One region of the Fictibacillus sp. Mic-4 genome, then DNA from elsewhere that is predicted to be linked to it. Evidence: predicted binding sites of a transcription regulator. Region 1 holds the regulator's gene; each other region holds the start of a gene.
The links. The regulator LexA, encoded in region 1, represses DNA repair genes until DNA is damaged. The targets are predictions, from matches to a motif close to CGAACATATGTTCG.
Positions count from the first base shown of each region.

Region 2: the regulator LexA is predicted to act here: its motif matches at 4,863-4,876, upstream of dinB (DNA polymerase IV).
Region 3: the regulator LexA is predicted to act here: its motif matches at 2,698-2,711, upstream of WD019_RS05860 (YolD-like family protein).

Region 1 covers NZ_JBBHZM010000001.1:415,193-426,261, reverse strand. Annotated here, with positions in the region: gene WD019_RS02160 (ABC transporter transmembrane domain-containing protein) at 1-1,329, opposite strand, end outside; gene WD019_RS02155 (YneF family protein) at 1,673-1,885, opposite strand; gene sirA (sporulation inhibitor of replication protein SirA) at 1,966-2,406, opposite strand; gene tkt (transketolase) at 2,541-4,538, opposite strand; gene WD019_RS02140 (HesB/YadR/YfhF family protein) at 4,695-4,979, opposite strand; gene WD019_RS02135 (DUF896 domain-containing protein) at 5,111-5,350, opposite strand; gene WD019_RS02130 (YneB family resolvase-like protein) at 5,398-6,054, opposite strand; gene yneA (cell division suppressor protein YneA) at 6,064-6,348, opposite strand; gene lexA (transcriptional repressor LexA) at 6,505-7,125, shown strand; gene glnA (type I glutamate--ammonia ligase) at 7,188-8,522, opposite strand; gene WD019_RS02110 (MerR family transcriptional regulator) at 8,557-8,958, opposite strand; gene WD019_RS02105 (aminotransferase class I/II-fold pyridoxal phosphate-dependent enzyme) at 9,075-10,343, opposite strand; gene hflX (GTPase HflX) at 10,367-11,069, opposite strand, start outside.
Region 2 covers NZ_JBBHZM010000016.1:68,639-79,707, reverse strand. Annotated here, with positions in the region: gene WD019_RS12115 (DNA alkylation repair protein) at 96-803, shown strand; gene WD019_RS12110 (GNAT family N-acetyltransferase) at 883-1,398, shown strand; gene WD019_RS12105 (methyl-accepting chemotaxis protein) at 1,551-2,840, shown strand; gene WD019_RS12100 (hypothetical protein) at 3,076-3,420, shown strand; gene dinB (DNA polymerase IV) at 3,582-4,814, opposite strand; gene WD019_RS12090 (alpha/beta fold hydrolase) at 5,025-5,867, opposite strand; gene WD019_RS12085 (spore germination protein) at 6,488-6,715, shown strand; gene WD019_RS12080 (hypothetical protein) at 6,954-7,442, shown strand; gene WD019_RS12075 (diguanylate cyclase) at 7,533-8,609, opposite strand; gene WD019_RS12070 (SDR family oxidoreductase) at 8,738-9,637, shown strand; gene WD019_RS12065 (hypothetical protein) at 9,727-9,912, opposite strand; gene WD019_RS12060 (SIR2 family protein) at 10,554-11,069, shown strand, end outside.
Region 3 covers NZ_JBBHZM010000005.1:33,991-45,059, reverse strand. Annotated here, with positions in the region: gene WD019_RS05870 (ketoacyl-ACP synthase III) at 1-895, opposite strand, end outside; gene WD019_RS05865 (P1 family peptidase) at 1,150-2,214, shown strand; gene WD019_RS05860 (YolD-like family protein) at 2,306-2,650, opposite strand; gene WD019_RS05855 (IucA/IucC family protein) at 3,077-5,062, shown strand; gene WD019_RS05850 (IucA/IucC family protein) at 5,062-7,170, shown strand; gene WD019_RS05845 (MFS transporter) at 7,176-8,396, shown strand; gene WD019_RS05840 (type III PLP-dependent enzyme) at 8,417-9,643, shown strand; gene WD019_RS05835 (DUF1259 domain-containing protein) at 9,759-10,166, opposite strand; cobalamin riboswitch at 10,344-10,533, shown strand; gene WD019_RS05830 (sodium:proton antiporter) at 10,674-11,069, shown strand, end outside.

The sequences.
Region 1 (11,069 bases):
TATTTCTTTAAAGGACGCGTTATACTTTCCAAACGCAATATTTTCTAAAATCGTAGCAGAAAACAAAAAGTGGTCTTGCGGTACATAGCCAATAGATTCTCTTAACGAATGAAGCGCAAAACGATTGATATCTTTTTCGTCCAAATAAATTTGTCCGTTTTTCACCTCAAATTCCCGCAGCAAAAGTTTGCATAACGTCGTTTTCCCACTCCCGGTTTTCCCGACGATCCCGAGCGTTTTTCCTTTTTCAAGTTCAAAACAGATGTTCTCTAATGTGCTTTGCGCAGTTTGATCATACGAAAAATGCTCTAGCTGGAATCGGATAGAACCAGAAGGTACAATCTTAAGTCCAGTCTCATCTTCTTTGATGCTCTCGTCGACTTTTAATAATGCTGACACCCGATCATACGAAGCCCTCCCCCGCTCGACAATGTTAAAAAGCCATCCAAACGCGAGCATCGGCCAAATTAAGAGGCCAAGATATGTAGTAAAGGAAACGACCTGGCCGATCGAAAGTTCTCCTTGTACGACGAAATAAGAGCCGAACGCGACGGAAAGAAAGAATGAGAGACCGACAATAATAAAAATCGTCGGATCAAACAGAGCATCAATTTTCGCCACTTTTACGTTTTTCCGTACGACATCTTTAGAAAGTTCCTTAAATTCATCTACATCTTCCTCTTCTTGCCCGAACGCTTTGATGACACGGACGCCCGAAATGCTTTCTTGCACTTTATCGTTCATCATTGAGAAAGCTTCTTGTGCTTTATGAAACTGTTGATGCAGCATGGAACCATATTTGCTCGTCAGCCATGCCATCATCGGCATGGGAAGAAGGCTGATTAACGTCAGCTTCCAACTGATCGTCGCAAACATCGTAATGAGTGTCATTCCGCCAAGCAGAAGTGAATCAACAAGTGTTAAAATCCCTTCCCCGGCTGTCATTTCAATTGCCTGAAGATCATTCGTCGAATGCGCCATTAAATCTCCGATTCTTCTCTTTTGATAAAATTTTGGCGACATGTTCGTGAAATGATCATACAATCGGTTTCTAAGAAGCAAAGCAAGTTTCGTAGATGAGCCATAAATCATCACCCGCCAAAAGAAGCGAAGCACATACATCAATAGCGCAAGAGCAGCTAATACGCTAATATAAGTAACAAGCAATTGTTTTGATAACGTTCCTTTATTGATATGGTCAACTGTAAACCCGACGATTTTCGGAGGAACTTGCAAACAAAACGATACAATCGCTAATAGGAGAATGCCGGTTAAATACCGCCTCCACTCCATTTTGAAATACCACATTAAATCAATAAAAACTTTCACTTTTGCCCCCCCTAATCTTGCTAGAATCCATTCCCTTTTCTTAAGGGCCAACTTCTTTAAATCTTTCTGTCCCCTTCCGAGATTTGATCGTTTCTAATAGCGCACCTTTAATTTTATCAAAAAAAAAAAATTTCATAAAGAGTTAAAAATTTTGAGCTATTAAAAAAACGAAAGTCTTTTTAAAGTGGCTTTCGTTCAAACCCTTCCGTAAGCAAACATTGACAATTGAAAAACTTCCGGTTAACAACTCCTCAATTGAAACAACGTTTGGCAATTCATTCCTATGTAATCATCCTTTGATATATAAAAAGCACTCAACACATACGTATGAGTGCTTGTCCACCTATTTCATTTGCTTTTGCATCGCCTGCATCATTTGATTGATCTTTTTTTGCGACGGTTTTTGTCCCATTTGCATCATCATAACTCTCAGCATATTTTCATTAATTGGTGGATTTTTTTGCAGGTAATTCATCATATATTTGCGGGCAATAAAAAAGCCAAGGGCAACCCCGGCAATTAGTGCCACAATGATCCCAAGAATCCAATAAAACATATAAAAATTTCCTCCTTCATGTTGTCTAAAAACAGTTTACTATAAAAGGACAGCCGTAGACAAGAAGGTCAAGAAAATATTTATGATCCATATACGGAAGTTACTCTGAGCGGATTCAGCCAACCGTATCGATAATAATCAAATTCCATCGCAAAAAAGCATCGTTCATATTTTCTAAGCATTTCAAAAAAAATCGTTTCCGCTTCATAATTGCCGGCACTTTGAAGGACTAAATAATGTTTCGATAAATGCAAACGAGCGGAACTTTTCTCACATTCAAGTAAAAACGAGTGATTTTCAAACGTAAAGCCTTCCGTCGATTTCAACATCATAATAAGAAAAGCTTCAAGGCTGTCACACGAAATAGAAGACGTTATGTAATGGATTTGCTTAAGAAGGATCTCTTTCTTTGCTGAAAACGTTTTATATTCTTCTAGAAAAAGGTGAAAAAGTTTGCCTTCTTTACTGAAAAATTCACTGGCTACTTCTTCATTGATTTTATAAATATAGTACTCCCTCAAAGCCGCTCCTCCCGTCCATCTTTTTACAGTAGTATATATGATTTCTACTAAAATTTATGTCTTATACTGGAGCAAGACTTCACTTTTTTTGTCGAAAAAAACCCGGGGTTCATATTCCCCGGGTTTTGCGCTTACTATTTGTTTAATAATGCTTTTACTTTAGCAATCACATTTTCCACAGTAAAACCGTACTCTTCCATAATGCGATTACCAGGAGCAGAGGCACCGAATTGATCAATAGTTAAGGTGTCACCTTCGCTTCCTACATATTTATGCCATCCAAGCGATGCGCCTACTTCTATGCCGAGGCGAGCTTTTACATTAGATGGCAAGACACTTTCTTTATATTCTGCGGATTGCGCTTCAAAGCGATCCCATGAAGGCATAGAAATAACTGAAGCCTCAATTCCTTCATTTTTCAATTGTTTTTGCGCTTTAACCGCAAGACTCACTTCAGATCCTGAGGCAAGTAGCAAGACATCTGCAGTTCCTTCGGCAGGTGAAAGGACATAAGCGCCGCGTCTTACACCTTCAGCAGCAAGCTCTTTTGAGCCTTCCAATATCGGTAAATCTTGTCTTGATAAAACAAGCGCCGTTGGTGTATCTTTGCTTTCCAGAGCGGCTTCCCATGCAGCATTTGATTCATAACCGTCGGCCGGGCGAATAACGGAAAGTCCGGGCATTGCCCGTAATGAAGCCAATTGCTCGATCGGCTCATGTGTAGGCCCGTCTTCACCAACTGCAATGCTATCATGTGTAAACACATAAATAACCGGAAGTTTCATTAAGGCCGCAAGACGAATGGCCGGACGAAGATAATCAGAGAACACGAAGAAAGTTGCGCCAAATACTTTTAACCCGCCATGAAGCGCCATACCGTTTACCGCGGCACCCATAGCAAATTCTCTCACGCCGAACCAGATGTTTCGACCGGAGTAATCATCGCGGCCAAAGTTACGCTCACCTTCTAAAAGGGTTTTGTTCGATCCCGCAAGGTCGGCAGAACCGCCAAACAGCCATGGAACATTTTTCGCCAGGGCATTTAACGCTTTTCCTGAAGACGATCTTGTCGCAATCGCTTTGTTAAACTCTGGAAGATGTTGATTCCAGTTTTCAGGCAATTTCCCATTAATCGCTAATGTGAGCTCTTTGGCAAGCTCAGGATATTTTTCTTCATATTTTGAAAATAACGAGTTCCATTCTTGTTGTTTTTGCTCTCCCGCTCGTTTAAGCTGATTAAAATGTTCCCTCACTTCATCAGGAACATAAAAATCTTCCTCAAATACCCAATCGTACGCGTTCTTCGTTAACTTTACTTCATCAGGGCCAAGAGGGGCTCCGTGGGAAGCGGATTTTCCAGATTTATTCGGCGAACCATAGCCGATCACCGTTTTCACTTCAATTAATGTCGGACGGGTTGTATCCTCTTTGGCAGCGTGCAATGCTTTTTCAATTTCTTCAAGATTTGTCCCATCTTCGACATATAACACTTGCCAGCCGTATGCTTTAAAACGTTCTTGTACACTTTCAGAGAACGAAAGATGGAGATCACCGTCAAGTGAAATATCGTTTGAATCGTAAAGTACAACGAGTTTTCCAAGACGCAAATGGCCGGCTAGTGATGCAGCTTCACTTGCCACACCCTCCATTAAGTCCCCATCACCACAAATGGAGTACGTGAAATGGTCGACGACTTCAAACCCTTCTTTATTGTACGTTGCAGCAAGGTGTCTTTCTGCCATCGCCATCCCTACTGCCATCGCAATCCCCTGTCCTAATGGGCCTGTCGTTGCGTCAACACCCGGTGTATGGCCGTACTCGGGATGCCCCGGTGTTTTACTGCCCCATTGACGAAAACTTTTTAAATCATCCATTGAGACATCATATCCGGATAAATGCAATAAACTATAAAGAAGCATTGATCCGTGTCCTGCTGATAAAACGAAACGATCACGATTGAACCATTTCGGATCAGCCGGATTATGATTCATGAACTTCGTCCATAAACTGTATGCCATCGGTGCAGCACCCATAGGCATTCCCGGATGACCGGAATTTGCTTTTTCAATACTGTCGATTGACAATGTACGAATCGTGTTAATCGCTAATTGATCAATTGATTGTGTTGCCACTCCTTTATCCCTCCAATTATGTATTCACGATTTACTATATACATAAAGTGCATTTTTCTCAAGCACATTTGTCCATTTTAGCTTTCCAAATTTAACATTTTACATTACTAAAAAAGCTGTATTATAACATTTTTTGTTATAATACAGCTTTTCCAATTAACCCAATGCTGGAATTTCGCATATAAATTGATCGTTTTTATCGTCGTAATCGAGCTTCATATTATTTATAAGCCATTGATCATCAGGTCGTACAATAAAACGCAATCCGTTCATTTCTTGCACATAATCCCCTTCCCTGGGCTCATCAGGGCTAACACCAAGAGAAAAGCCGCCATTATTCGTACCGCCTGCATACCTGACAAACAACCGGAGCGCTTCCCCTGCATTTAACTCAATTTCTTTATATAGTTTTATAACAGACTCCGTCATCGAAAATGTCATTTCTCTCTCCCCTTTTCAACTTGTTGTATAACAGTATATCTTATTTTTGAAAATTTGCAACAATAAAAAGAGCCTAATTTGCAAAAAATACAAATCAGGCTCTTTTTCCCATAAAAGATTAGCTGATGTTTTTACTGCTTCAAATTCTTTTTGCTTTTCTGGCTTTCTTTTAGCTTCTCTGGGGTAACATCATTGCCCTCTGGATCAACGATTTTTATCGAATGCAACTTGTTTTCAAAAGAACGGCGTACATTCTTTAAATACTCTTCCCGAAGTTGTTTTTGTTCTTTCGCTTCTTCTATTGATAGTCCTTCTCTTTTTGATTTTTTAGAAAGATAATTAATCCGTTCAATCTTCTCAGGTGATAGCATGCAATTAACTCCTTACTCTATTTAAATTACTACTATATTAACGGAAATTAAGGAGAATTTCTAGCCTTAGAATCATTGCTCTCGATATACTCGATATACCGCCGGTGCACGGTCGCTTTTGATGCTTCATATCCCAGGCCTTTTAGTGTTGTCGCAATCTCCTTGAAGGTTAAATTCATTCGGCGCAATCTGATGATCTCATTGATGGGGAGTTCCTTTCGCTCCCTTCCGCCGTTCTGTCTATTTTTTAAATTGAGCTCAGGGTTGTACCCATTTTTAATCGCTTTTTGCATTCCACGCTTGATCTTCAAATTGTGCAACTTCCGTTGATACTCCTCGACCACCCCGACAATCTCAAGAACCATCGATTCCGCCTCTTGCAGCTTATATTCACCGTGAAACGTGAAAATTTTAATGTTATATTTCAGCAATTGATGAAGAAGCGCTATTTTCGCATTCCCTCTTCCAAGCCTCGTGTCATCAATAACGAGCAGTGTATCAAACCGTTTATTTTTCGCCATTTCCATAATGTCGAAAATTCCATCGCGATCAAGGTCGTAACCGCTCGCCTGCTCTTCAATGGTCCGCACAACGTCCATCGAGTATTGATGGGCAACGGCCATCAGCTCTTCTTTTTGCCGCTCTAAAGAGGAATATTGCGACTCTTTTTCCGTACTAACTCTGCAATAAATAACAGCTTTCATAATAGCCACCTAATCTTTTGTTGTTTTCACCGGTATCGTAATTTTCTGTCCTGGAATAATATTCCCGGCATAAATACCGTTTCTCTCCTCCACCCAGTGAATAAACTCCTCATTGGATAAATGATGTTTTGCTTTAAAATTTTCGGCAAGCTTCCACAATGAATCCCCTTTATGGACAGTAACTTGTATGTAATGCTGCCGATCTTCAGCAAGCGAATGGTGGACAAAGGTAAGGAAGAAACCGAATACAAGCGCTACCAATACTATAATATAAGATAATCCTTTACGTTGCATTAATAACCACCCCTAAACCGAATATTTGTTCTTGTTTATATTATAAAAAGAACATCCGTTCTAGTCAACGTTTTTTTTTCGAACTTATGTTTGTGGAAAACGAACGTTCATGTTATACTTTTTGTAAGATGATTCTGTAAAAAGAGGTGGAAAAAAATGAATAAATTAACAAAAAGGCAGCTCGATATACTGGAATTTATTAAGCAAGAAGTTCAAAAAAAGGGATATCCGCCATCCGTTCGTGAAATCGGAGAAGCTGTCGGGCTTGCATCAAGCTCTACAGTTCATGGGCACCTTTCAAGACTCGAGAAAAAAGGGCTCATCCGCAGAGATCCAACGAAGCCGAGAGCGATTGAAATTTTAGGGGAAAATAACAATGATCCAGTTCCAAAATACCGTACGGTCAATATTCCTGTCATCGGTAAAGTTACCGCCGGAACTCCGATTACGGCTGTGGAAAACGTTGAAGAATTTTTTACCTTGCCGGAACATGTTGTCGGAGATAATAATGTATTCATGCTTGTCGTTCAAGGGGATAGCATGATCGAAGCCGGAATCTTCGATAAAGATCTCGTTGTCGTCAAACAACAGCCAACCGCTGAAAATGGGGATATTATCGTTGCGATGACGGAAGACGATGAAGCGACGGTTAAACGCTTTTTCAAAGAAAAAGACCATATCCGCCTGCAACCTGAAAACTCTGCGCTCGCTCCAATTATATTGAAACAATGCACGATTCTCGGCAAAGTTATCGGCGTCTATCGCACCATTCAATAAACAAGCATACATAACAGCAAAAATCCCCGCACTTTTTAATGTGCGGGGTTTTTTTTCAATGTTTAATACATCGATAAATATTGTTCGCGCTCCCAAGGATGGACTTGCGTTCTGAACATATCCCATTCAATTTCTTTTGCTTCAGCAAAGTGGCTCACAGCATGGTCGCTCAATGCTTTGACAAGCACTTCGTTTTTCAACAGGCGGTCAAGCGCTTCTTTTAACGTTGCTGGAAGATCTAAAATTCCTTCTTCTTCACGCTCTTCTTTATCCATCACATAAATATTGCGGTCAACTGGTTTTGGAGCTTTCAACTTGTTTTTAATGCCATCAAGGCCGGCTGCAAGAAGGACAGCCATCGCAAGGTAAGGGTTTGCCGTCGGGTCCGGGCTGCGCACTTCGATACGTGTGCTTAAGCCGCGTGAAGCCGGAATACGGACAAGAGGGCTTCTGTTGCGCATGGACCAGGCGACGTAACACGGAGCTTCATAACCAGGCACTAAACGCTTATACGAGTTTACTGTCGGATTCGTAATTGCCGTGAAATCTTGGGCGTGTTTTAAAACGCCGGCAAGGAATTGCATCGCCGTTTCGCTTAAACCAGTATCTGAAGATGGATCGTAAAATGCATTTTCGCCATTTTTAAATAATGACATGTTGCAGTGCATACCGGAACCATTCACACCGAACAATGGTTTTGCCATGAACGTCGCATGCAATCCGTGTTTGCGAGCAATCGTTTTAACGACAAGCTTAAAGGTTTGAATGTTATCACAAGTCGATACGGCATCTGCATATTTAAAATCAATTTCGTGCTGCCCTGGAGCTACCTCGTGGTGGGAAGCCTCAATTTCAAAGCCCATATCTTCTAATTCAAGAACGATATCACGCCGGCAATTTTCGCCAAGATCTGTTGGGGCAAGGTCGAAATAGCCGCCTTTATCATTTAATTCTAGCGTTGGTTCGCCATGCTCATCATTTTTGAAAAGGAAAAACTCTGGCTCAGGTCCGATATTAAAATCAGTAAATCCAAGCTCTTCCATTTCTTTAAGAACACGTTTTAAAATGCCGCGCGGGTCACCTTCAAAAGGAGTTCCATCCGGGTTGTAAATATCGCAAATAAGGCGCGCCACTTTTCCTTTTTCGGCAGTCCAAGGAAAAACAACCCATGTATCTAAATCCGGATACAAATACATATCGGACTCTTCAATGCGAACGAAACCTTCAATTGAAGACCCATCAAACATCATTTTGTTATCCAATGCTTTTTTCAATTGTCCAATTGGAATTTCAACATTTTTAATAACTCCTAGTAAATCGGTGAATTGCAAACGGATAAAACGAACATGTTCCTCCTCAGCAATTCGCATGATGTCTTCTTTCGTATACTTAGCCAACGTCGTTCTCCTCCTCTAAATGATCAAAAATGAATTAATGAAAAAATCGTGATAACTCCCCTTGAATAAGGGACGTTTTTCCGAAACGGCCCGCATGCATCAACTCACGCTTTAAGCGGCGATGAATCGCCGAATCGGAAACCTCTTTTTTCGCCTGCATCTGGTGCCCTGCTTGTAGGATATTGACCGCCTGTTCGTTTAATTCGAACACTCTCTTAATCCCCGCCAGGTTTACACCCTGTTCTAGCAAAGCTTTAATTTCAAGCAATTTATCAACATCGTTGAAAGAAAATAAGCGGCGATTTCCTTCCGTACGTGCCGGATGGATGAGATCATGTTCTTCATAGTAGCGAATTTGACGTGCTGAAAGCTCTGTCAATTTCATTACAATACTGATTGGAAATAAAGGCATATTTCTTCTTGTATTGTCATTCACGATCAATTCCTCCTTTCAACTTATTTTTATCTTATGTCATAAAAGCTCACATGTCAATTAAATGTTATGTTTTTTAACATGATTTTTTCAAAAAAAAAGAAGACCGGGTCTTCTTTTTAAAAATCAATTAACTTTTTCTCTAATAAATGATCGACAGCCGTTAAAATGCCGATTTTTACATGTTCATAGGTTAAACCGCCCTGGACATATGCTATATACGGCGGCCTGATTGGACCATCCGCGGTAAGCTCAATGCTGGCTCCCTGGATAAACGTCCCCGCTGCCATAATGACATCATCTTCATACCCCGGCATATAACCCGGAGTTGGAATAGCATGACTATTTACCGGGGAAACGGTTTGGAGCGCCTGACAGAAAGCGATCATTCGCTCTCGGTCATGAAACGAAACAGCTTGAATTAAGTCCGTTCTTTTCGCATCCCATGACGGATTAGTCGTAAGCCCGATTTCCTCCAAAAAAGCGGCCGTAAAGACAGCCCCTTTTACCGCCTGTGCCGTCACGTGAGGGGCGAGGAAAAAGCCTTGATACATTTCCAATAAACTGTATAGGGAGGCTCCCGCTTCCGCTCCAATGCCAGGGGTTGTCAGCCGATAAGAACATCTTTCAATCAGTTCTTTCTTTCCAACAATGTATCCACCTGTTTTGGCAAGCCCTCCACCGGGATTTTTAATAAGCGAGCCGGCCATTAAATCCGCTCCAATGTTGCATGGCTCCATTTCTTCGACAAACTCGCCGTAACAATTGTCAACAAACACCACAACATCGGGTTTAATTTCTTTTACGAAACGGATCATTTGCTCGATTTCAGCAATCGTAAAAGAAGGCCTGTCAGCATACCCTTTTGATCGCTGGATGCCGATCATACGAGTATTCTTGTTAATGGCTTGGGATATCTTTCCCAAATCAACAGATCCATCAGGAAGTAAATCAACCTGGTTATAAGAAATGTTGTATTCTTTTAATGAACAAGATCCATCGCCACGGATTCCGATAATTTCTTCTAGCGTATCATACGGTTTGCCAGTTATATATAGCAATTCATCTCCAGGCTTTAAAACGCCAAATAAAGCGGTTGAAATCGCATGTGTGCCGTTAATCAATTGCGGTCTGACGAGCCCCGCTTCCCCGCCAAAAACATCAGCATATATCGCGTCAAGCGTATCTCTGCCCGCATCGTCATATCCATAGCCCGTAGAAAGGTTAAAATGATAGTCGCTCACTTTATGTTTACGAAAGCTTTTAAGTACCTTCAATTGATTAAATTCTGAAACTTTGTCAATTTCTTTATGTTTTTCGATAATCTTACATTCGATTTTTTCTACAAGTGGTTTTAATCTTTCGCCATTCGAAAATAATGAGTACATCTCCTGCTCCTTATCTTACTTTTTTAAAGGTTTAAAAATGGATGGGCATATCCTTTGCATTCATAAACTTGTTTTTCATCGTTGAAATTTCGCTCGATGAGAATAGTATGCTTCTTTAGAATAGAAAGCTTCTTGCCATCACTTGCCGGAACTTCAATATGATAATAATTTAATTGCTTAACGACTTCTTTTTCCATTTCCTCTTTTAATCGATTGATATCCTTTTGATCAAATGCAGAAATCGAAATGGATGTAGTAATCGGGGTAAACGATTCTGGAAAACGGTCCTTTTTATTATAAACCGTTAAAACAGGGACGTTCGAAGCCCCTAACTCACTTAAAATCGAAAGCACTGTCGCTTCGTGTTCGGCGTGATCTTCGTGGGAACCGTCGATAACATGAACGAGCAGATCCGCCTCAGCTACCTCTTCTAATGTTGATCGGAAAGCCGCGATAAGCGAAGTCGGCAAATCCTGGATAAATCCAACCGTATCCGTCATGAGCACGTTAAGCCCTTTCGGCAATTTTAATTGTCTTGTTAGCGGGTCTAATGTGGCAAACAGCTGATTCTCCTCAAAGCTATCCGCCTCCGTTAACCGGTTAAATATCGTTGATTTCCCAGCATTTGTATAGCCTACGAGAGCGATTTGAAAACAATAATTTTCTTTCCTTCGCTCCCTGTAACGCTCGCGGTGCTGGACAATGTTCTTAAGCTGACTTTTAATA
Region 2 (11,069 bases), on a different contig from region 1:
GAAAATTGATTCTTGAAAATAAGAACTTTCTTAGGTGAAGGGGCACTAGTTGCTTTCAATGGGGTCTATATATTAAAAAAGGAAGTGCAAAAACTATGGATTTCGAAACAGTTATGCAGGAGCTTGAAGCCCTTGGTAAGGAACGAACTAAAAAAATATACATGTCCAACGGTGCGCGTGAGCCGCTTTTTGGCGTGGCTACAGGTGCTATGAAACCAATCGCAAAGAAAATAAAAATAAATCAACGTTTGGCCGAAGAGCTCTATGCGACAGGTAACTACGATGCCATGTATTTTGCAGGTATTATTGCAGATCCAAATGCTATGACTGAATCGGATTATAATCGTTGGATGGATGAAGCGTATTTTTATATGCTTTCTGATTATGTAGTGGCAGTCACTTTATCAGAATCAGATATTGCACAAGATGTTGCTGATAAATGGATAGTAAGCGGTGATGAGCTGAGAATGTCAGCGGGATGGAGTTGTTACTGCTGGCTTTTAGGGAATCGCAAGGACAATGAATTTTCCGAAAGTAAGATTTCCAATATGCTTGATAGCGTGAAAAATAGGATTCATGAATCGCCAGAACGAACGAAATCCGCTATGAATAATTTTCTATACACTGTTGGGGTTTCATATTTGCCGCTACATGAAAAGGCAGTTGAGACCGCAAAGGAAGTAGGTACAGTAGAAGTCAAGCGGGATAAGAAAAAGAGCAGTTTCCTGAACGCTTACGAAAGTATTCAAAAAGAAATGGTTAGAGGGAGGATTGGTTTCAAACGCAAATATGTAAGATGTTAAAAAGAAATAATCTAAATGAATTAGTAAAATAATCGGTATGAAAGATCAGATTCAATGCTGAAAGGATCGTGAATTTATTATGAAAGTTTTTGAAACGGAACGACTGACCCTTCGTTTACAAACAACTGATGATGCAGAGTTTATCCTTGAGCTAGTTAATGATCCTTCCTGGCTGCGGTATATAGGTGATCGCGGCTTAAGAACAGTAGAGGACGCATGTGCCTATATCGTAAATGGACCGGTTCGCATGTATGAACAATTCGGCTTTTGTCTTTATTTGGTTGAGCGAAAGGAAGATCAACTGCCGATCGGAATTTGCGGACTTGTAAAAAGAGACTCCTTAGAAGACGTGGATATTGGATTTGCCTTTCTCCCGAAGTATTGGGGAAAAGGTTACGCTTATGAAGCTGCTTCTGCGGTAATAGCATATGGGAAAGATACATTAGGCCTAAATCGCATCGTAGCAATCACGACTCAAGATAATCATGCTTCGGCCAGGTTACTCGAAAAAATAGGCTTGAAGTTTGAAAGATTCATCCAACTTCCCAATGATCCTGAAGAGCTAAGACTGTTTGCCTTTAACGTAAGTACCTAAAAAGGGTATAAGGAAGCAATGTTTAAATTGTTTCCTTTATATGGCGAAATGCTGACAATTGCTTTTTGGAGTAAAAAAGGATTGGAAAACTAGTAAACTTCTCCGATATAAAGAGTGAGCGGCTATTGAAAAATGAAAGGAGACAACTGTGAATGTTGGAGAAGAAGCGTTATACGTTGGGCTTAAGGAAGAAGCTATTGATTTTCGTATCCATATTGGCGTTAATTACATACTCGACAAGCATCTTTTTTATTTATGTCATCCATCCTTATTTTTTTCCAAATACGAATGAAACGGCGTTTACGATTGCTACATTGGCTCTTGGCATCATCTGGTCGGGAATTTTAGCTTTCCTTGTGGCCGGTTTCATTGTAAAACCGCTAAAGCGTTTAGAGCAGGCCGCGATTCGGGCGAGCAATGGAGATATTCGCGAAGATGTGGAGCTTCATAAAACAGATGATGAAATTCGTTCATTAGGCGTCGCTTTTAACGAAATGTTGGCCAACTTGCGGGAAATGGTGCAAACGATTGAAGAGAACTTTGAAGAGACGAATGAGAATGTCATCATTATTTCGGAAAGGGCTACAAGGGCGGCCGAACAAGCGGATACGGTCGCAAAAACGATTAGTGAAATATCGGCAGGAGCGGAATCGTCAGCCATCGCCATTCAAACGACCGCTGAATCGGTGGAAGACATTACACGAATTGCCGAAGAAGTGCAAAGCAAAGCAAGGGACTCAGAACATGTTTCAGCTACGATGCTGGACGAGCTGCACGAAAGTAAGGAAGTCATCCATTCGCTTGTGGGCGGAATTGAACGGCTGGCAAAAGGCAATCAAGATTCGTTGGAAGCGGTCAATCGCTTAAAGGAACATGCGAAAAAGGTGGAGCAAATTATCCAATTAGTCGGGGATATCGCGGAGCAGACGAACTTGCTTGCGTTAAACGCATCGATCGAAGCGGCCCGGGCAGGTGAACACGGGAAAGGATTTGCTGTCGTAGCCGAGGAAGTGCGCAAACTTGCGGATGAAAGCGGAAAAGCGGTTCAAGGCATTACTGAACTCATTCAAAATATCCAGCTAGAAGTGGAAAGTGTCGTTAAGCAAATTAAGGAACAAGTGGAAGCGGCCAATCTTGAGGCAGAAAAAGGGACACAGACGAATCAAGTGATCGATGAAATGACAAAAACGATCCACGAAGTTGCATCTAAAGTGAAAGACATTACCGGCCTCGTTGATAAACAAATGGATGGTATTCATCAAACCTCCCGCCAATCCCAGGAGGTCGCGGCAATTGCCGAAGAAACTTCGGCTGGCGCCGAAGAAGTGACAGCAGCAACCCAGGAGCAGGCCGCCGTCATGGAAAACGTCGAACAGCTCGCCTTGCACTTGAGGGATCAAGCGGAAAAGCTGAAAGGAACCATTGAGCGGTTTCGGGTATGAGCCTTCACGTTATAAAGCCATTGTTGTTCAGAATAAACGGATCTTCAAAGGTATACATTTTTTGTATGCCTTTTTTCATTGAATTCAAATGGGTAATATTGGATGATTAAGCTAATAAAGGAAGCGGAACAAGTGAAGCTACCGGAAACGGAATCATGATGTGGGAAAGCGGATGGAGCAAATTTCATCATTCATCATATTTTGATATGACAACTTAAAAAAAGGAGAAGGGAAAATGATATTTCATCCACTTTGGCGGTTAGAGGAATTACGTCAATTCTATCCATTCGCCTATCCGTTTCCTGTCTGGTATCCATGGTACCACCCTCAGCCTATTCCACCAGCGCATGTCACGTACCCCTGTGCAGCGTGTGCTTTGCCTGGTTCCATATATAGTGTCGATCCCCCGGTTCTTGGGCCCGGGCAATTTGCCCCACAACCGCCAGTCACTACTGGTGCTATCGGCGGTGCAACTGGTTCTGGAACAGGTGCGGCCGGAGCCGGCATTGGTGCTGCTGGCGCAGGCGCTATTAGTGCGGGAGGAGCCGGTATAGGAGCCGCCGGTGCGGGTGTCCGATAAGGATATAGAGCATAAAAGTTTAAATATTTATCAGCCGGTTTATGCCAAATATCAGCCACTTTTAAATATTTATCAGCCGATCACCTAAAAAACGGCAAATCGGAATCGTCCATTTAACGATTCCGATTTCATCTTATCGTTCATTCATTGTCTCATCTTTGTTATTTATAATGCCCGCCGATTTTTTTTGCCCGATGAAATGCCTGCCCGGCTGCAAGCAGGGAGGAAGCGCGGACAATGGCCGTTTTTCCATACTTTGAATACACCAAATCCAATGCCCGGTTGAGCTCTTCTTTGTTGAGATGATAATCAAACAAATTCAACTGGACGTTCTCGGAGGATTGCAATTGCGACAACGTTACCCCGAGGCTTCGAATAGGTTGGCGGTCCCAATGGGTAAGCAACAGTTTCTCGGCTGCATGATAAATGTCTAAATCAAAATTCGTTGGTGACATTAATTTAATCTGCCGGTGGAAGCCGGTGGGAAAATCAAAGCTTGTGCCTCTGACGCCCATTGAAACAGTGCTTCCCATGTATCCTTTAAAACGTGCGCGCCGGGCAACTTCAGTGCAGAGTTCAAGCAAAACGACTTTAATCTCTTCCAGCGTTCCATAATCTCTTGGTAGGGTCATTTGGTGGCCGATCGCTTTTTGCTGGTCATGTGTCTTGACGGTGACTGGCGAATCATCGATCCCGTTCGCAATTTGCCATAATACTTGGCCGTTGATCCCCCATTTTTTCTTAAGCAACTCTAAAGGGAAATTCGCCAAATGCCCAATCGTCCGAATCCCCATCCGCAAAAAATGATGATTCATCCTGCTTCCTACACCGAACATTTTGCCGACCGCCAGCGGCCACATTTTTTCTTTCATGTTGGAATGGTTAAGTTCGAAAATCCCATCTTTATTTTTCTTTGCAAAATTGTCGCACGAAATCTTGGCCAGCACTTTGTTTGGGCCCATGCCGACCCGAGCATTAATGCCGGTTTCATTCATTACCGCAGTTCTAAGTTTTTGCGCAATTTCCCGTGGCGTTCCAAATAATCTTTGGCTTCCGGTCACATCTAAAAATTGTTCATCAATGGAATAAGGTTCAACGAGATCAGTGAAGCGGTTGAAAATTTCAGTGATTTGCAGGGAGACATCGATATATCGCTGCATTCGCGGCCGGACGATAACCGCATCCGGGCATTTTTGCTGCGCTTCCCAGAGCCGGGATGCATTCTCAACGCCCCATTTTTTAGCGAGCGGGCAGGCGGCGAGAACAACGCCGCTTCGCCTTTCGGGATCCCCGGATACGATGACGGGTTTGTCTTTTAATTTCGGGTTATCCGCCTTTTCAACAGAGGCGTAAAATGACTGCATATCTACGAGGAAAATGACCCTATCCCTCATCTCACACATCTCCTTACGACAAATTAAGAACTCTATCTGTATTATATGCGAAAATATGTTCGTTTAATACTGGAAAATAAAACATATGTTCTGTGTGGAATGGGGGGATATCATGAAAATCGTGAAGCCATATAACAACAAAACCCCGAATTCAGCCATTACAGCCGTTTTTCGAGGTTTTCTATGGAAGTTAGATTTCCGCTCATTCGTTTATCGTGAACTAAATTTTACAACCGAGTTGATGATGGAGTCCCAGTCTTCACTATGAATCTCATGCCCTGATCCATCAAGAGCCATTAATTCAGCGTGGGGAATGGCTTTTGCAAGAGCAAGCCCGTGCTCGAATGGCAGGGCCGGATCTTCTGTGCCGTGAATAATGAGGCAAGGTACGCTGATCTCGCCCATTCTATCGTAGTACTCTTCTCCGCCTTGCAGCATAGCATGATTAAATCTGCTCGGCAGCTGTCTGGCGCGGGATGCCTCTCTTTCCGCCAATTTATACATTCTTGCCTGCTCATAAGGTTTGGAGCCGCTTAACGTTTTCCATCCGCCTGCCAGATAGGAAATGACCGCCTCCCGATCGGTCCAATCTAAAGAAGCGCTTTTCGCATGGTAATCCAGTATGCGCTGGTCCATTGGAGGAAGCTTTTCCATCTCTGTTCCGAACACGCTTGAGGCAATTAGAGTGAGCGTAAGTATGCGCTCCGGGTATCTTAAGGCAAGAATCTGGCCAATCAAACCGCCCATGGACATTCCAACGATATGAGCCTGCTCAATGGAATAAGCATCCAGGACTCCAACCGCATCATCAGCCAGGTCTGTTATGGTGTAGTTGGAAGTGCCAGGATCATAAGTGACGGATCGTCCAAGATCGCGATGATCGTACCGAATGACAAATCTTCCCCGATCAGCAAGCCGGAGGCAGAAGTCTTCATCCCACCAGTCTAATGAAGACATTGCTCCCATGATTAAAAGCACAGCAGGGTCCTTATGGTTTCCAAAGCTTTCTGCACAAATATCCACTTTATTGATTTTCAATATTTGTTCACGCATAGTTTTTGCCTCCTTTTAGCAATAGGAAAATCGTTCCTATATTTATTTCGATCACCGCAAGTCATTCCCTCCTGCCAAATGCGCATATTGCTTCTTTTTAAGTTACGCTTTACGGAGAGGTTGGAGAAGGGGTTGGTAAATGACTTACAGAATAAGTGTAGCTTTTGCTTTATTGGGATGGGGGTATGGATTTATAATCTACATACTTCTTACTCAAGGAACAATTACAGATACAGTAGAAATCACATCTGCAATTGGGATCGGGATTTTTGGCGCAATTGGATCGTTGGTATTTGATAAAGTAAGAACATCCAATGGTCACCCGGGTTCCAGGAACAGTATATGATCAAACAGGAACATTTGTTCGTAAACATTTTAGCTGCGACTAACTGAAATTCATCTCCCACTTACCGTTGGGCAAATCCTTCACACACTTGAAGTGGGAGACTTCTTTCGGAAGGATATTAAAAAAGCTTTTGTGAAGGTAGCGTTGAGGAAGTCGGGTCAATCATCAGGCAAAGGATTGCCGAACTATAGTCATTTAGCGGATACACGAATTATGTTCGTCCATATATTGATAACAGGCAATTGAATAAAAATGAAAACGGGAGAGGAAAGAAATGGCTTCGGATATTAGAGCTCCAATACAAATTTCATCTGTTGGTGATGGAACAGTAATTTTCGGAAACACGCTTGTCATCGATCCAAAGAGTACGGCTAAATCTTATTTAGGAGCTGCAGCAGGAAATATAGGCGATAATATACAAACCATCTCGTATAAGAGTTCAACCAACACATATGATGTTGACGCTTTTGAGGAAGTAGCACCATCAGAAAGGCTCTGGTAATCCGGGGCCTTTACTTCCTCAGCTCCATTGCAAAACTAAGGACATTGGAAAAGGAACTGAGGAGGCTAAAAATGATAGATGGTACGCTAAAATAAGCGCAAAAAATATTTATAATTTCTTAAGGGAGATAATTTGAATGGTGCTTCAGTTGTGACATTCGCCCAATTCTGTTCATAAGATAAAGCGAAAGAGAATCGAAAGAAAATGAAGACAGAATGATGTGGCAGGAGGGAATAGGATGCGATTCATGGTGGAATATATACCTCTGAAAAAAATCAAGCTTGATGAACCGGTGAAGCTTACAGACCGTCTCAAAAAGCTCCGGAGTTTGATGTGGGAATGCATGCATGTTATAGTCGTGAAAAAGGATCAAAAAGACAACCGTTTTATTATTGTAAGCGGACGCGACAGGTATGAATACCTTCGAAAACAGACGAAACATCAGTATGCTCCTTGCATTATCGATGAAAGCAATACTTCATCTGGAATGAAATATTGGATCACCCGCTTGTGGAACAGAAACTTGCCTCCTGACATTCCATCTATTCATTCCGGTCCATTCCATCCGACAAGCCTATCCATCATCCGTTCATTTATAAAGAAGGAGCCCCGCTTTGTCCAATTGTCCCGCTCTCAGCAATTCAAGGTACTCATCCTCGGGATTCGCTACAAGAAAACGGTGGAGTCTTCCATGCGGGAAAAGGTCGATGAGATCCTTTCAAAATAAAAAAACTTACCGTTGAAAACGACGAACAAAAACGCACGAAATCTGGAAACGATTTGTGGGTTCATTTCTAATTTTCCAGGACCGTGTTCCTCAAGCGGCGGCCACCTGGTTTCGGCCTCTTCTTTTTGCTTTGTAGAGAGCTTCATCTGCCAATCTGTACAAACAATCGGTATCCGCTGTTGAGTCCGGATACGTAGCCGCACCGATGGATACAGTAATTGAAATGCGTTGCTCTCCGTTATGGAGCAGGAATGGGCGGTTTTCAATTTTATTTCGTATTCGTTCTCCGACATTCACCGCATAATCAAGGGGGCAATCGATCAATAGGACTGTAAATTCTTCTCCGCCATTTCTTGAGACGATATCAAAAGGCCGCGCTACTTCTAAGAGCAGTTTCCCAACCTGCTTCAAAATTTCATCCCCTTCAATGTGGCCATAGGTGTCATTGATCTTTTTGAAAAAATCGATATCGATCACCAACATTGAAAGTTTCTCGTTATTTTTCATCACTCGATTGACAGCATTGTTGATTTCAAGATCAAAACTTCTAACGTTATTGAGACCCGTTAACGGATCCTTCAACGAATTTGTCTTATATTCTTTAAACAATTGATTCATTTTTCTTAAGTAGTTGTTCATATAGACAGCTGTTAAACCCCCAATACCCGAAACGACCCAAAAAAAGATATTGATATAAATGTAGGTTCGAATGTTATCCATCGCCACGTACATAAGAAGGCTAAACCAAAGATTAGAGTAGATGATCATGTATAGAGAGCTACTAAACACATTTTTTACTTTTTTTGGGATAATTAGATACCCGATCAATGAAAAAGTCATGATGAAAAAGGCAGTGAGCGAAGAAGTGTTTATTCCAATTGCGAAGCGGGCAAGCACAATAAGCGCTCCGGATACAAGTGCGGGGATCCATCCTCCATATAACGCGACTAGCATGACGGGAATTTGTCTTAAATCGATTCTCGTATCTGTACCTACTTTTATACTAAATTGCATAAGAAAAATGCATAATAACCCACATAAACAACCGATGGCAATTTTCTTCTTTAATGGCGAGTTTCTCGATAAAAAGGACTCACGGAATAGCTGATGATAAATAAAGAAAAACGAAATCATGATGGCTAAATTGATGAATAAAGTCCGAATCAATTATGTTCACTCCTTGCTAGTTTTATATCGGTATTTTATCGGGAAATTAAATCGATTTTTTTAATAAGGGCAATCGTCCGGGAAGTTGAATAAAATAACACACTTCATTTTGGAAGGGGGAATCAAGTGTGTTTCCTGTGTATCCTTATTATTCGTACCAAACCGAATGCAAGACAGTTCCGATTTCTTTTCCGCCTCAACATCAAAACGTGCAGCCAGGGCTCGAGTATGTAATGAATCCGCGGCCAATTTCTGAAAATCCGCATTATCGGGGATCTGATAAGCTTAAAAATAAAGTGGCAGTCATTACAGGAGGCGACAGCGGGATTGGAAGGGCGGTGGCCATTGCCTTTGCGAAAGAAGGAGCCGATGTAGCGATTGCCTATTTAAATGAACATCGGGATGCTGAAGAAACGAAGCAGCGAGTAGAACAATTAGGGAGAAGATGCCTATTGATCCCCGGCGACCTTCGCATCGAACAAACGTCAACAGATGTTGTTCGAAATGTGATGGGCACGTTCGGGAAAATCAGCATTTTAGTCAATAATTGCGCCGTCCAATATGTGCAAAAAAGCATTCTCGATATTTCCGCTGAGCAATTAGAAAACACATTCCGGACGAATATCTTTTCCTATTTTTATATGACAAAAGCCGTTCTACCACATCTTCCATCGGGCAGCTCCATTATTAATACAGCATCGGTCACGGCGTATAAAGGGAGTAAGCAGTTGATCGATTATTCGGCGACAAAAGGGGCGATTGTGACATTTACCCGTTCTTTATCGCAATCTCTGGTCCATCACGGAATACGGGTGAACGCTGTCGCGCCGGGTCCGATCTGGACGCCGTTAATACCGGCCACGTTTTCTGAGGAAAGTGTCATGAAGTTCGGGGGCGATGTCCCAATGAAACGGGCGGGCCAGCCATTTGAATTGGCCCCGACCTACGTTTACTTAGCTTCAGATGATTCGAGCTACGTCACAGGACAGGTGCTGCATGTAAATGGAGGGACGATGGTGGATTCGTAGCATTAGATAAAAGGCAAGGTTTCTAAGCCGCATTTTTTATGTGGAAATGCGGCTAACTTTTGAAAATATGAAGCAGTTTTTCTTAAAGCCTATTTCTTTTTAAGTTTCTCGATTTCTGTAGAAGTTAAGCCGGTCGCCTTAATGATCGTTTCAAGATCAACGCCAAGCTCCAGCAAATTAACGGCAACTTCCTGCTTACCTTTTTCTTTGCCTTCTTTAATTCCTTCTCTTTTGTAAAATTTAGCAAAAGATGTGTCACCTAATGATAGGCCCATTTCATTTCCCTCCTCAAAATATGAACTGTATTCCTGAAAAAGTACTTCATTATCTTCTTCCGGAAGTTGCAAAATATGATCAATAAAAACAGATAGCTAAAGCATAAATTTTACGGTTGTATTTATCAAGTCGATAAAAATACTGGAACATGCGATTTGAAAACTCTTGTTCATTTTTTCCCTGAATCTCTACATGCACTAGTACCCATTGTTCTTGTCCATCTTTCAAATGAAGCTTTACAAGTTTGTCTGAATTTCTCTTTTTGTTTTTTGATTTCGGAAATAATTTGTGAAGTTCTTGTTCTAAAAATTGTGGTTTCTGTCTGAAGTCGACTTGTTCATAAAAATGCGGGGCGAAAAACAAAAAGGAGTTCCTCAAATAACGTTGAAATGACATCTTTCCAAAGCCGATCAAAATCTGGATGGGCAGTCATGTACATCACCATCCTGTAAAAAATAAATTTCTAACACTTTTTAGGAACGTTTGTTCGTATGTTAATTATAAAATATTCTCCAAAAACATGCAAGTAAATTTTTAAGTTTCTGAACAGGAAGAATGAATATGTAAAAGAAATGAATATAGATTAAAGAAGATAAATCAGGTGGATGGATCAGTAATAAAACGAAAAAGGGGTAACAGAATGCTCGATGAATTAGCCGTATCCATTAAAAACAAAAATGTCATTCTTTTTGTCGGGGCGGGTGTGCCAAGGAATATCGGGCTGCCGTCGCATTCGGAATTGATTGATAAAATGGTAAAGGATCTGGGATACGAACCGACAGAATTCAACCAATTAGGAAATGGAAATTATCTCGAGCTTGCCGAATATTATTACCTGGAAAAAGGCTCATTGCGATCGCTTAGAAGCTGGATGGATCAATTATGGGATACGAAAGACGTTGACATCGGCCAGTCGGAAATTTATAAGCATATTATCGATTTGGACATTCCTTTAATTTACACAACGAATTATGATCGATGGTTAGAATGTGCGTTCGATTACTACAAAAAGAAGTATATTAAAATCACCAATGTAGCTGACATCGTAAAAGCAAGAAACAATGAGCCGCAAATCGTGAAATTTCATGGCGATCTTGATGACGATGCTTCAATTGTTTTGACGGAGTCGAGTTTCTTTCACCGGTTAGACTTTGAA
Region 3 (11,069 bases), on a different contig from region 1:
TTCCTTCGTTTATGCCGAGCTGCAAGGCTAAAGGAATCGAAACTGAAGAGGTATTACCCATGAATTCTGCACTGGTCAGCGTTTTATCCATCGGGAAGCCTGATCTTTCACAGATGGACTCTATCATGCGCAGATTTGCGCTATGTGGAACAAACCAGTCTATTTCATCCATTTGCAAACGAGCCTTTCGTAAAAGCTCTTCCATGCCTGCTGGAAGCGTACGGGCCGCCCACTTATAAACCTCTCTTCCGTTTTGGACGATCTTTCCATGCTCCTTTAAAGGTTCCCCAAACATCTCACCAGCTAAATTTGTACGATAGACATGCATGCCCCCTTCGCCGTTTGTTCCTGTATGTGTAGCAATAAAGCTTGGGTTTTCTTCATCTTTTTCTACTAAAACCGTAGCTGCCCCATCGCCAAATAAAATGCAAGTTGTTCGATCCGTATAATCCGTTACCTTTGATAATGTTTCTGTTGCTATAACTAATATTTTCCGATGGAGTCCGGATGTTATAAAACCGTTTGCCATGTGCAGGCCATAAGTAAAGCCGGCACAAGTTGCATTGAAATCCAGTGCGCTGGTTTGCGGAATGTTAAAGTGCTCCTGTATCTGGCAGGCGACACTTGGAAATGCATAGTCGGGCGTCGTCGTTGACACAAGGATACAATCGACATCATCAAGTTCCTTGTCATATTGTTCCGTTAAGTTTTCAATGGCTTTAAAAGCCATCGTAGAGGCATATTCGCTGTCCCCGGCAATTCTTCTTTCTTTCATGCCCGTTCTTTGCACGATCCATGCATCATTTGTATCCACTATTTTTTCTAAATCGCTATTGGTAAGCTTCTTCTCCGGTACATAGGTCCCGATCGCTGTAATTCTTGCTTTTGACTGCATTTCTTCATCCCCTTTACAAATTTAACACCTGCATTTATAGTCTAATATTAGTACCAGGTACTAATTTGTGTCAATCTTTAAATAAAGGATTTAAAAATTATGCCCAAAGGATATTTTCGGTATTAATAGAATCTTTTTATCTGAGGAAGTATGCTAACGATGCTAAACTTTATAGTCAAAGTAGGACACTTAAACAATAGGCACGGATTTTAAGCTTTATGATAACTAATTTTTATTTTAAGGAAGGGGCTACTATGCTAGGTCAAAAAAGAATAAGAGATTTCGGAGTTGAAATTGGGAATTTAGAGACAGGGCACTACAATTCTATTACTGATATAAAAGGAGTGACTGTCGGCCATGTAACACTTAGCGGCCAAAACAGGCAAACAGGTGTTACGGCCATTATCCCTCATCAGGGGAATCTTTTTAAAGAAAAACTGATAGCCGCAAGCCATGTCATTAATGGCTTCGGAAAAACGATAGGCACGATTCAAATCAATGAATTAGGAACATTGGAAACCCCAATCATTTTGACCAATACGTTAAGCGTCGGAACTGCTGCAGATGCATTGATCGAATATATGTTAGAAACTAACCCCGAGATCGGGCGGACGACAGGTACCGTAAATCCGGTCATCGCTGAATGTAACGACATGTTTCTTAATGACATTCGCGCCAGATGTATTACGAAAGAACATGTTTTCCAGGCGATAAAGAATGCGTCAAGCGAATTTAAAGAGGGGACAGCCGGTGCGGGATGCGGGATGCTTTGTTACTCATTAAAAGGCGGCATCGGCACTTCCTCCAGGCTGATGAAGCTAGAGCATGGCTCGTATACAATGGGTGTTTTAGTACTGACCAACTTTGGTAGTTTAGATGACCTAAAGATAAACGGGAAGGCTGTTGGCAAAGAATTAAAAGAAGTCATTCGAGGATCTTATGAGGAAAAAGATAAAGGGTCGGTCATCATCATCGTAGGAACGGATCTTCCTGTTTCAACAAGACAGCTCAACCGGATCATAAAACGGGCGGTTACAGGGTTAGCGCGTACAGGTTCTATTATTACAACCGGGAGCGGCGAGGTGGCCATTGGCTTTTCGACAGCTACAAAAATACCTCATGAGAATCCTTCCCATTTACTTTCCATTCCTATGATTCATGAAGAAGAGATCGACATCGCCTTCAGGGCGGTTGGTGAGGCGACCGAGGAAGCCGTATTAAATTCATTGGTAACAGCCACTCATGTCGTTGGACGCGATGGAAATGAAAGGCCTGCTTTAAGCGATTTACTAAGTAAGTACAATATACGATTCGAATAAAGGATTGGCCATGCTGTTTCTAATACAATCAATTCTGTGTCTCTTTAATACAAAAACGTGCATAATTTCTGGATTATGCACATTTTTGCCCCTAACTCATTTCAACATCGAGGATTCGGTCAAAGGAGATGGTTAGCGTATCTTCATCATTGATGAGCTTAAGCCATTTTTCGTGCGGTTTCACATGTTTCACCCAGCCCCAAAACTGGACGGGTCCATACTTTTCGGCATACGTGACGGTAACCGCCCGTTCTTGTTCAATAGATTCTGCAATGACCCGGTTGATCTCTAGAAGTTGATCCTCATCGAGCAAAGGAGAGCGGAATTCCTTTTGCCTTCGCCGCTCTTCTAATAACTGCTCCCGATGTTCAGGCAGCATCATTCGGCTCGATTCCCACATTAAATTATATCCTGGGGTTAGTTTGTTCGGTGTCATTAAATCCTCACCTTCATTTATTCATTGATTGACAACTTTTAAAAAAACGAACATATTTTCGCTTATAGTATATACGAAAATATGTTTGTTTAGTACTGGAAAATAGTTCATGTTTTGTATTTTTTGAAAAGATGAGTTGCTTTTCCGGATGTATATCTAAGGATCATTGCAGATTGAAAAAAAGGAAATTGGACAAGTAATTCCATTCAAAGACTATAAAAACCGCAATTATTGAAAAAAGGCGATTACCGTTTCGGCAATCGCCTTTTTTACATGATGAGATTATTTTATAACAATTGAAATATTTTTGTAATATTATTTTTAATTGACGATGAGAATCATTATCATTTATCATAGTATTCGAATCTTGTTATGAGAATGGTTATCATTCTCATAACATGCAAGGAGAAAGGGGAGAAAATAAGCGTGATCTATACCGAAAACAATATAAGCCCGGTACGAGAAGAGGATTTATATGAAGAAGAATGGAAAACTCTCGAATACATTCGGAACCACAAGCCTGAATTGGAACAAGAGTACATAATGAATATCCATAAAGGGAGACAGGGCATCCTTCAACGTCTGTTTCAGGCAATGATACGGGAAAGAGTAATCGAAGACGAAAGGGTTATTTGGCAAAAAGGAAAAATCTCTATCCAGCTGTCCGGTCGAAAAACATTGGAGATATCTGTGAAGCGCCTTCATTCACTCGGCAGGTTTGATATCACAGGCGATGCCATCGTTTATGGGTATGAGTCTCCAATCCTACTGGCACATCCCGCCCAGCTTCTGGAATTGTTTAGACAAGAAGGGTTGTTAGAAGGGGTAATGGAAAAACAATACCAACGGTTTAAGTTGGAAATTCAAAACGGAGTGGCGAATTTAACGCTTGCACTGGCAGGGGCTTCTCATAGAAAACGGGAGTTAGCCGCATTAGCGGAGTACAAACAGATACATACGTCCTTAGACTGGGTATTCCAACAAGCCAAGACTAAAAAAGACTTTAGCCCGCTCGCATTTTATGAACAGTGGGTCGTTGAAGGGCATCCCCTTCATCCCGGGGCGAAGACAAAATTCGGTCTTGACCCTGCAGACGTCATCCGCTATTCACCGGAATGGGGAGCTCTGCCTGAGGTCGCTTTAATAGCAGTTGCTAAAGGCTTCTGCCAGACAACATCTATCGATGAACAGAATGTGACTACCCGTTTATATGAAGAGTATGAAGGCTTGCAACCCGTTGTTGAAAAAACATTGCGGGCACAAGGGCTGGATGATGCTCAATTTGAATTGGTCCCAGTTCATCCATGGCAATTTGACCATACGTTATTCAATTTTTATAAAGAAGAAATTGAAAAGAAGCAAATCGTTCCCATACCGGATTTTCGGATTCCGGCACAAGCACTCGTCTCTTTCCGCTCATTAGCTCCCCTCCAAGATCGCGGGGAGAAGAAGCATCATATTAAAACAGCGGTCAATGTGCAAACAACGAGTGCGGTGCGTACGGTTTCGCCTCAATCGGTAGAAAACGGGCCGATTATTTCGAAAATCCTGGCCAGCATTCAAGAAAGGGAGAATCAATTTTCGGGAACCCTTGTTGTACTTCAAGAGCGAGCAGGCATTTATTTTCAACCCGCAAATCTGGAACTGTCTGAAGAGAACCGCTGGATATTACAAGCCAATTTGGCATCCATTTTAAGAGAGAACCCGGAGAATTATGTGAAAAACGAAGATGAGATTCCAATGCCGGCAGCGGCCCTTCTTGCAGAATCACCGATTAGCGGTAAACCAATTGCGGTTGAATTAATCGATAAACTGGCCGACCATTATCAATTGGTTGACGTAGAAGATGCGGCGGTCTTCTTTATCGAAAGGTATGCTAACATCTCGCTGCCAGGCTTAATCATACTGATGGTACGGTATGGAATTAGTTTAGAAGCACATATGCAAAATAGCGTATCTGTCTTTCGTAATGGAGAGCCCGTACGTATTCTTATAAGAGACTTTGGCGGTGTGCGAATTTTACCGGAAAGATTGAAAAAAAATGGATTTCAAGCAGAGTTTCATCCCGGTTCATCAACGGTTACGCATAACGTAGATGAGCTGAGAAAGATTATCACGTATTCTGTTATGCAAAACCATTTCGCTGAATTGATCACCTGTCTTGTCCGCGCTTTAGATGTAAATGAAGAGAAGCTATGGCGGCCCATTGTTAGTGTGTGTAAAGACGTTTTTGAAACGTTGAAAAAAGATCCCGAAATTAAAGAACAGGCTGCAGCGGATGAGCAAGCTCTTTTTGAACCAATGATTGACTTAAAAGCACTGGCGACGATGCGCCTCTGTGGGGATGTGACAGCGTACTCGTACATGAAAGTTCCAAATCCAATGATCAACCGGGAAGGAGAGACGATGTGATGGGTGTAAGTCCGAACCAACTTTTACAGATGGATTCACTAGATAAAGCAGCCAGAGATAGTAAGGAAGGAAAGATGATGGAGGATGAATTGAACGTTCTTACTTTTTTAAAAGAAAATGAGCCAACTATGGTTCCGGCTTATCAATTATCGCTTGCAAGAGGCCGCAGGGGAATTTTGAATCGGCTTGTAAGTGCGATGTTGCGTGAGGATATTATGGGACTTGTTTCATATTCGTATGATCTCTACGTCATTGGCACCATTCATACATTAAATGTTCCATCCATTGATGAACACTGGCAGAAGATCATTCAGACACTCCATACATATGGCTTAGACAGCGGCAGAAGTTACAAAATATATTCTCTATCTGAAAGTTCGTGCATTGTGATCCCGGTAAGCCGAACATATGCGTTTAACCGTTTAGAAGTGGCAGGGAAGATATTGCATGTTTCAGAAAAGGGAGCCCGGAGATTGGAACATGCCGTTGAGTTTTTACAATTAATAAGGTCCAAAGAAAATACGAATGGGGGAAATGGATATGATTGGACGCGGCTAGCGCTCGAATTGATGAACGGAAGCGCCAATCTTGCATTAGCATATGCGTTTTGGTTAGAAAAGAAGAAAAAGCTACGAGAAATCGCCAGAAAACAAGACATCGCAACGACTTTTGATTGGGTATTGCTGCAAAAGAAACTAGATCCTGATTTTGATGCGAGCCTGTTTTTTGAGCAATTATCGGTTGAGGGACATAATCTTCATCCAGGTGCAAAAACGAAACTCGGCATGGAACCGAAAGATGTGTTACGCTATGCACCGGAATTTAATGGAGAAGCTGCAATTCAGTTTGCAGGTATTCGAAAAGATTATGCAGAGTTCGCTTTTATTGAGGAAAATACAAAGGATGTAAATGAATTTCTATTTACCGAGTATCCGACGTTACGAAAGGCGGTAGAGCAAGAATTTACAGCTCGAGGGCTTCGTGTGAACGATTTTATATTCGTTCCCGTGCATCCGTGGCAGTTGAAAAACGCGATCCCGGTTATTTACAAACAAGAAATAGAAGAGGAGATTGTCGTTCCAATAGGCGGATTTCAAGTTCCGGGCGGTGCAACCTCATCATTTCGAACGGTCGTCCCTTTTAAAAATGGCGGTGTACCTAAACACGCCATAAAAGTGGCGGTCAATAGCCAGATGACGTCTACAGTTCGTTCCATATCTGCCAATACGACAAATAACGGGCCTGTCTTTACCCGAATCATTCGTTCCATTATGCAGCAAGAATCGGAGTTGGCCGAGAAGTTTGTGCCAATTTGTGAATGTGCGGGCTTCAATTTCAAGCTAAAAGAAACAGATATGAATCATCTGAAAAGTAGAAATCTGTCAGCGTTATTGCGTGAAAATGTAGAATCATTTACGGCTAAGGACGAGGTGGCCATCGTCGGTAGCTCGCTTTTTTCTGAATCGCCGATTACGGAAAAAATCATTTTCGCAGAACTCATTGAAACGTATGCGAAAGTAATAGACGAAACCTCCTTGCGTAGGGCTGCTTTTCGGTTCATCAGTGAATATGTTTCGATCGCGTTGCCGGGCTTTCTCACCCTTATGGTCAAGTATGGAATCGGTTTAGAAGGACATTTGCAAAATAGTATCATCATATTTAAAGACAGCCGCCCCGTTCGGATGCTTTTCCGTGATTGGGGAGGGGCAAGAATTTTTGCAGACAGACTCCCAGTTGCTAATGTTAAAAAGGAATTTTATCCCGGTTCCGTAACGGTGACAAACATTCTAAACGAAATGCACAATAAAGTGTTTTATACGGTGTTTCAAAATCATTTCGGCGAACTGGTCATGCAGGCTTGCAAATATTTTGGGCTATCAGAAAGAGATTTATGGCAAGAGATTTATCGAATTTGCGAGCGCGTGTTTGCTGATTTAGAGTCCTTGCCAGAATATAAAGAAAACGTCCGTGTTGACAGAAAAGCATTGTACCGGCCGGAAGTCGATCATAAAGCATTGGTAAAAATGAGATTAGCCCCCGCTGGAAAAGATTATTCTTACGCCACTGTTCCGAATCCGCTTCACGAATTCTGGAAAACGGAAAAATGAGGCCAATGGAACGGATCGAAGTTCAGCATAAATCATCACGACTTGCGCTTCACTCAAAGTCGTTCACCATTTTTATGGCCGGAAGTTTCGTTACACGGATAGGAGATTGGCTGGATTTAGTTGTGTTAAATTGGGCAGTATTGCAATTTACGAATTCGCCGCTCCATTTAGGGCTGATGAACGCATGCCGATTAGCCCCTACTTTTTTCTTTAGTGTCCCGGCAGGCATATTGGCAGATCGATATGATAGAAGAAAACTATTAATATCGATTCAAATAGGGACAATACTATTGACGTTTTGCCTTGGTTATCTTGCCGGGGCAAAGCCGCCTTTTTGGCTTTTTGCCATGGTTGTAGCAGTAAGATCCAGTCTGGCGGCAATGGACACGCCGATCCGAAATGCACTCTTGCCGAGTCTTGTCTCGGAGCGCTCGATAGCGAGTGCAATCGCGATTAATACTTCGGTCATTAATCTTTCCCGCATGATTGGACCGGCGATTGCCGGAGCCTTGCTTCCGGTTATCGGCATTGCCCATTTATTTTATATGAATGCGGTCGCCACTTTTGGCGTACTGTTTTCTTTATGTGCCATACGTTATTCTCCAATCCCGAATCGGAATCAAAAGAAAGGAGAGAAAGCGACGCTCCGGGAAGCTGCAGGCTTTATCAAATCCCACCCGGTGGTCCAATCTTTGCTTTTATTGGCGATTGTACCAATGGTATTCGGATTTCCTTACACTACGTTGATGCCGTTATTTTCAAGGGATCTTTTACAGCTAGGGCCAGAGGGATTTGGAATGCTTTTAACGATTTCATCCATTGGGGCAATAGTTGGAACGACCTGGCTTTCTTTTGGGAAAGAAGTGAAACGGCCGGGAAAGTGGCTGATTGGTTCCATAATGGCCTTTGGGCTTTCTTTACTTTTGTTTATAGGGATTCAAAATGTTCCAATCGCGGGAGTAGCGATGTTCTTTGTTGGATTATCAAGCCAAATTTATCGGACGATGAGCCGGATTACGTTGCAGTTACAAGTTCCGGACGGGATGAGGGGACGAATATTGAGCATCGCCTTAATGGATAGAGGGTTTATTCCGTTAGGAGCGATCATGATAGGCGCTATTGCTGCACAGGCCGGAGCGTTGCTGGCGGGTATCGTAATGGGATTAGGATGTATTGTAACAACTTTCATGATTGCAGTAAGCAGACGGCAAATTTGGAAAATGTAATAGAGGAAAGAGGTAATAAAATGATAGAAAATATAGTGAAATCTTTGAAGCAAGAGCGGGAGCAGCCTTTTTGCGCCTATATCTATGACATGCCAAAATTGCGTCGGCATGTGAACAAGTTAATTGAAAGCCTCCCCTCAGCATGCCGATTATTTTATGCAATAAAAGCCAACTCAGATGAGACTCTATTAAAAGCGCTGGCACCAATTGTTCACGGGTTTGAAGTAGCATCGCTAGGGGAGATCGAGAAAGTGCGGGCCGTCGATGAGAGCATTCCGATTTTGTTTGGAGGACCAGGAAAAACGAAAGAAGAGATTGAAGGAGCAATTGATCACGGGGTCACTTTCCTTCATGTCGAGAGCCTGCACGAATTACAGTTGGTTAACTATATAGCAGCTCAAAAAAGGACATCCATATCCATTTTACTGCGGGTCAACCTGCGCAACTCCGTTCCAAACGCTCAGTTAAAAATGTCAGGAGTTCCGAGCCAATTTGGAGTGGATGAAGAAGAAGTGTCTGGAGCAATCGACTTAGTGCGCTGCTTGCCGAATGTCAGGCTTTTCGGCTTTCATTTTCACGCAATGTCAAATAACCTGGATCCAGCCGCCCACGTGCACTTCATCGATCATTGTTTTGAAAAGGCAAAAATATGGGGAAAAGAATGGGATTTAGACCTTTCTTATATCAATGTAGGCGGAGGAATCGGAATCAACTATCAAATGGTAGAAGAGCAATTTAATTGGGATAATTTTATTCTGCGGCTGGAAAAAATACTGGAGAAGCATAGCGATGCCAACTGGCAAACGATTTTTGAATGTGGCCGCTATATTGCGTCTTCGTGCGGTTACTATGCAGCAGAAGTATTGGATATTAAACAAAATCATGGTCGCTATTTTTGTATCATCCGCGGAGGGAGCCATCATCTTAGACTTCCAGCTGCCTGGAAACAGAGTCATCCGTTTACGATCGTACCGATAGAGGAGTGGCCATACCCTTTTAAGCGTCCTGAAGTAAATGAATCAACGATTACGGTTGCGGGGGAACTGTGTACACCGAATGATGTACTGGCAAGAAATGTCCCCATTTCACGATTGCACGTTGGAGATATTCTTTTATTCAGCTACGCGGGAGCATACGGCTGGTCGATTTCGCATCATGATTTTCTTACGCATCCGCACCCAGAGCATATTTATTTAGATTCCGAACCTATAAATGAAGCGGATGAGAAATTGGTTGAGTCACGTTAATCTTAATGGCATACATTATTGGCAAAACGAAAACGAATTTAAAAAGCTCACCCTGCTTTGGTGAGCTTATTTTATTAAAAATTTTTTTGCACGCTTCTTTTCAATTGATATAAATTTAGCCTCTTAAGACTCTAAATGCGTCCCTGACTTTTCTAGCAAATTCTAATGGCGGTTCAACCGATTCGAAATGCATGTACATCGCCCGAGGTTCTTCAAATAACCAGTGGTTATGCAATGCAGTAACAATAATATTTCGTTTGCGAAGTTCGGTCATTAATGGATTTGCTTCCGCTTGCAAAAGCACAGTTTCCCCTAAATTTAACGCTCTGCCATTTCGGTCAACGTCTTCGAAAGAAAAAAATTGAGGAATCACTAACGGAGATTTAGCACGGCGTCCAAGAATGGTGAAATTTAACGTGCGGAATTTTTGTACAAGGCATACTCCATTTTCATCTAAACTGCCCATTCCACCTAGAATTCTAGCAAATTCCTGGCAAAGGCTTTTACGACTTTCCCAATTCATAAAAAGCCCTCCTTACAACTTTATTTTAAAAAGATAGATTTTATCTTTTGTTACTACATATATGCATGACTCTCTTACGATGAGAGGGCAAAAGGTAAGTGTAACAGTGGAATTATAAACTTGTGATAGAAAAAAGAATTGGGTTATTGAAGAATTTTTGGTACTATAAAAATAGAAAATTATATAAGACAACCAGGTGCCCTTGTAAGACAAGGGGTAACAGGGAATCGGGTGGAAATCCCGAGCGGTCCCGCCACTGTAATTGAGGAGTGCTCTATCATTCATGTCACTTAACTTCAACGTTAGGGAAGACGGTAGAGTGCCATGATTCAAAAGCCAGGAGACCTACCTGTGTTGTAGCACCAATACGGCCTTCGCGGAAAGGAGAGGTGTACTCGATGTAAGCGACAATCATATTCTGCCCTTTTGTCGTTTTAACTTAAGTACTCATCCTCAATCTGTCTCAGGTTGAGGATTTTTACGTTTTTATAAGAGGAGGGATTTTTAATGGAAACGCTATCACTTTTTTTGCTAGTTTTTACGTTAGGTCTCAGGCATGGATTAGATGCGGATCATCTTGCGTTTATTGATGGACAAACCCGATACAATTGGCGAATGGGCAGCCCATTTGCGCGCTGGGTCGGAACATTATTTTCGCTCGGACATGGGGGGATGGTAGCTGTTACAGCCGGCATTTTAGGAATTGTGATGAAGAACTTTTCGTTCCCGTCGTATTTTGATCATTTTGCATCGTGGGTATCGATTATTTCTTTATTTCTCATTGGTACGCTAAATACGTATAATCTATTGCGAACCCGAAAGAGTAACGAAGAATTTCATCTAAGTGGATTAAAGGGAAAATTTATTCCAAAAGTCGCGCGGGGAACTACGAACCCCCTTCTT